2 regions of the Arthrobacter sp. JUb119 genome follow, and region 1 is predicted to be linked to the other one. Evidence: predicted binding sites of a transcription regulator. Region 1 holds the regulator's gene; the other holds the start of a gene.
What was found. Region 1 encodes Rex, which represses fermentation and respiration genes when NADH is low (regulators of the CRP and FNR family bind a similar motif). Its sites were predicted from a motif close to CTTGTGAANNNNTTCACAAG; they were not measured.
Positions count from the first base shown of each region.

Region 2: M2368_RS16770 (MarP family serine protease) is a predicted target of Rex. The motif match lies at 979-998, and genes of this name have one in related genera.

Region 1 is NZ_JANUFE010000001.1:17,458-19,657, forward strand. It holds gene M2368_RS00085 (HAD family hydrolase) at 1-353, opposite strand, end outside; gene M2368_RS00090 (glutaredoxin family protein) at 416-661, shown strand; gene M2368_RS00095 (redox-sensing transcriptional repressor Rex) at 689-1,363, shown strand; gene M2368_RS00100 (AI-2E family transporter) at 1,470-2,200, opposite strand, start outside.
Region 2 is NZ_JANUFE010000007.1:160,931-163,130, reverse strand. It holds gene M2368_RS16770 (MarP family serine protease) at 1-849, opposite strand, end outside; gene M2368_RS16765 (Crp/Fnr family transcriptional regulator) at 1,054-1,731, shown strand; gene M2368_RS16760 (NUDIX hydrolase) at 1,800-2,200, opposite strand, start outside.

The sequences.
Region 1 (2,200 bases):
TGGCGAGCAATGGCTACCGTACCGGTCCATAGCTTGGGTTCGATGTATTCGTCATAGATCTCGTTGCCGATCTTCTCGATCTCGGACACCGGGATCCCTCGGACCATCATCAACGCACGGTCGCGAATCTGGTGAATGTCCCCTAGGTGCTCACCGCGCGCGGCGAAGCGCAACTGCTTGAGCGCGAACCAGAGGATTTCGCGGAATTGGAAGAAGCGGCGCTCATGCAGTTTCCGGGCCAGCAGATACAGCGATGCACCGCGCACAAGGGTGTTATCTACATCGAAGAAAGCGGCGACCGTGTCCGGAGCCAGGGCGGAATTCGGGCTGGGGTGATGATCGATGGAAGACATTTGATCCAGTTTATTTCATTGCCAAGTTTAAGGGCGGTTACGGCTCGTGAGATTATAGGCAGGTGAGTACTTTGAATCAGATCCAGCTGTTGGTTCGAGAAGGCTGCCACCTGTGCCAGGCCGCACGCGCAACCGTGGCCGAGGTGACTGGCCGGTTGAATATGGAGTTTTCCGAACTGGATATTGACCAGCACCCTGAATTGCTGGCCAAGCACCACGAGGAAGTGCCGGTTCTGCTGATCAACGGAGAAGTCCGCGACTTCTGGCACATCGACGCACAGCGTCTGGAACGACTACTGAGCAGCTAGCCGCTGCCGAATAAATGAAAATGCGTTGTGCTCTTCAAGAGCACCGAAAAGTGCGGGAGAACGAAGATGTCAGAGCTTGAAGCCCGGGTCCTGCCTGAGGCCACGCTGGCTCGACTGACCCAGTACTTGCGCGCGCTGAACGCCTTGGAAGCCCAGGGCCTGGAACGCACCAGTTCCGGGGTGCTGGCCAAGGAAGCTGGAGTGAACCCCTCCATCCTGCGCAAAGACCTTTCCTGGTTGGGTTCCTACGGAACCCGCGGGGTGGGCTACGTGGTCCGCGAACTGGCAGAACATATCAGCCGCACCCTCGGCCTGAACCAGGACTGGCGTGTGGCCATCCTCGGCGCCGGTAACCTGGGGCGCGCGCTCAGCGGATATGCAGGCTTCAGGACTCGTGGCTTCAACGTCAAGGCGATCCTGGATATCGACCCCGCACTGGTCGGCAGCCCGGTCGGCGAGCTGCACGTGGAAGCGATCGCGGACTTGGCCGCAGTGGTTGAACGCGAAGAAATCAACATCGCTGTTCTGGCAATTCCGGGCGATGCTGCGCAGGACCTGGTCTACGAACTGGCCGCGCTTTCGGTCCGCTCGGTGCTCTCGTTCGCACCGATGCCGCTTCGCGTACCCGCGGGCATGAACCTGCGGCGCGTTGATCTTTCCACTGAATTGCAGATCCTGGCATACCTCGCCGTTCAAGGCTGAAGCCGCGCAGACGAGAAAAGGCGTAGCCGCGTCATCCCTTGGGTGGATGGAGCGGCTACGCCTTTATTGTCCCTGCAGGGCCTCGCGAAGAGGCTCGGCCATGCGTTTAGCGGAAGCCGGCCAGGCGAGCCTGGCGGCGCTGCGCAATGTATTGCGAAGAAGGGCGCAACCAGGCGAAGACCACGCCTGCAATGCCCAACAAGATGCCCACAACGTAGACAGCGTTGATAATTCCGGCTTGAGTGTCAGCGAACATGCTGATCATTGGAACGATAGTCACCAGATTCAGCAGTGAAAGCGCACCGAGGATCGTGGCGATAATTCGCATGGCGCCCACGCCGCGGCCAACGAAGAAGCCCACCAGGAAATACAGGGCCAAGGTGATGATCATGGAGATAATCACGAAGGTCGACATCATGGAATTGACCTGGGCCATGAAGGCCTCAGGGCTTGCCATCATCTGTTCAACCAGTGGATCCTGCTCCATGCCCGGGGTGCTCTGCATCTGGTTCTGGAACTCTTCTTGCACCAGCGACCACTGCTGGCCAATCATGTTGGCCATCATGTTGGAGTTGGTCATCAGCCAGCTGGCGAGGGCACTGAAGATGCCCGCGAGCATGATCAAGCCAAAGGCGATAGCCAAGGTCCGTGGCCGCTCGGTCGGCGGCTGCACGCCGGCGTAACCTCCCTGCTGGGCATACTGGTCGTAGCCCGGTGCCTGCGGTTGCCCGTAAGGATTCGGATTCTGGCCGTACGGGTTCTGGCCGTACGGCGAGGGCTGCTGGCCGTAGGGGTTTTCGCCGTACGGGTTCTGCGATGAACCCTGGCCGGAAGGGC
Region 2 (2,200 bases), on a different contig from region 1:
CAGGTCATCAGCGGCGAGGTCGATAGGCTCTGCCTCCAGCCCTTCGACGTAAAGCAGCGCGATGTCGGCCTTGGGATCGAAATAAACAACCTTTCCGCGGTGAACTTCGTCACCGCCGACCTCCACGGTTGCCGCGCTCAATCCGGCGACCACGTGCGCGTTGGTCATGACCAGTTCGTGGTCGACAACGAAGCCTGAGCCGGTCAGGTTCACACCGCATTGCACCGCGGTACCGGAGATCTTGGCGGCCGATTGGGCAGCGGCCAGCTGCAGGTCGTTAGCTGCCCATTCGGTGTTGGCCGGCGCCTGGACCGGGGGCGCGAAAGGCTCCAGGAATGCGGGGAGGGTTTCGGCGATCACCTTGGAGCGTGCGGTGGAAATCGCGGCATCGACAAACTCGGGTGTCAGGCCACGAATCGAGTCGATCATCTTGGACTTGCTGATCTCCAGCGAAAGCCTTGGAATACCCATGCTTGAAGTGGAAAAGGCCAAGCCACCGATGATTGTGGCGGTAATGAACACCGACAGCACGCCACCGGCAATGCGGTCCGCGGCACGCAGGAAATCGACATTCATCCAGTGGCGGATGCGAGTTGCAATCACCCGTCCCAGAGCTTGCCCGAGAATGATCAGCACGGCTGCGGTAGCTATCATCAGGCCGACCCGCCACCAGGGGTTCGTGGCGAAGGTGGAAACCAGCGGGATGGCGAAGAATGCGGCGACGCCGCCGACAATCAGGCCGAGCATGTCGCCAATGGTCAGCAGAAAACCTCGACGAACTCCAACAACGAAAAACGTCAGCAAAACAGCGCAGATGACTACGTCGAGCCAGCTGAAAATTCCGAGCACCAAGACCCCAGTTCATTCATAAAGTTCGTATAGACCCAAGGTACCCTTAGAAGCTGATGGATTTCTGCGAGCAGATTCGCGAGTTTTAGTCGAATGTGCGTGATTTTCAACATTTTCTTGGTTAAACCACGTGTGGAAACTGTCACATTGTTACCGAATACGGCACAATGAAGTAAGCGCCTACTACTGTTGACAGGAGATTTAATGGATATCGAGGTACTGCGTCGCGCGCCACTGTTTGCGTCGCTTGGTGATGAAGTATTCGCCGCGCTAACCGAAGAATTGACCGAGGTTGATCTCTCCCGCGGCGCATCGGTGTTCCGTGAAGGCGATCAGGGTGACCGTCTGTACTTCATCGTTTCGGGCAAGATCAAGCTGGGTCGCACCTCTTCGGATGGTCGCGAGAACCTGATTGCTGTTCTTGGCCCAGGCGAACTGTTTGGCGAGATGGCATTGTTCGATCCACACCCACGCAACGCAACTGCAACCGCCGTGTCCGAGACCCGCTTGGCGGGCCTGAGCCACGAGAACATGCGCAAGGCTATCTTGAACTCCCCTGAGGTCTCGATCCAGCTGCTGCAGGCTCTGGCTGCACGTCTGCGTCGTACCAATGAGTCCCTGGCCGATCTGGTCTTCTCTGACGTTCCTGGCCGTGTTGCCAAAGCTCTGTTGGATCTGGCTGACCGCTTCGGTCGCCCAGCTACCGACGGCATCCTGGTTGCCCACGAACTGACTCAGGAAGAGCTGGCTCAGCTCGTTGGTGCTTCCCGCGAAACCGTGAACAAGGCTCTGGCCGAGTTCGTGCAGCGCGGCTGGCTGCGCCTGGAAGCACGCGCCGTCGTGATCCTGGATATCCAGCGTCTGCGCCAGCGCTCGCGCTAAACCGCAGTGATGCAAACAGGCCGGGAATCCTTCAAGGATTCCCGGCCTGCTTTGTTTAAGTTCTGCTCTCAGTGCCCGGCAGTAGTCTGCCATGGGCGGGAGGATTCAGCGCTCATGGAGCCAAGGACTTCCAGATAGTAAATGCCATCGCGCACCAGCAGGTCCGGATGCTTGAGATTCAACGAACGGGCCCGCGAAAGGTAGGCGACCACTCCATTGGCCTCCGCCATGGCTTCCAGGATCATTTCCACCGCCGGGTAGCTAATCTCCGAGAGCGCGAGGTTCACTGTGTTGGGTTGGCCAACGCTGTCCCCCAGCTCGCTGGTGCTGCGTTTGGCCAATATTTCCCCGGCGGCACACCAGCGCCCCCATTTGCCTTTGCCGCGCAGCAAGGCAGCCTCCTGGCGGTTGGGCACGGTGGCAGTGAAGTACCAGGTGTCGAAGCGGCGCAGGGCAAAGTTCGGGTTGA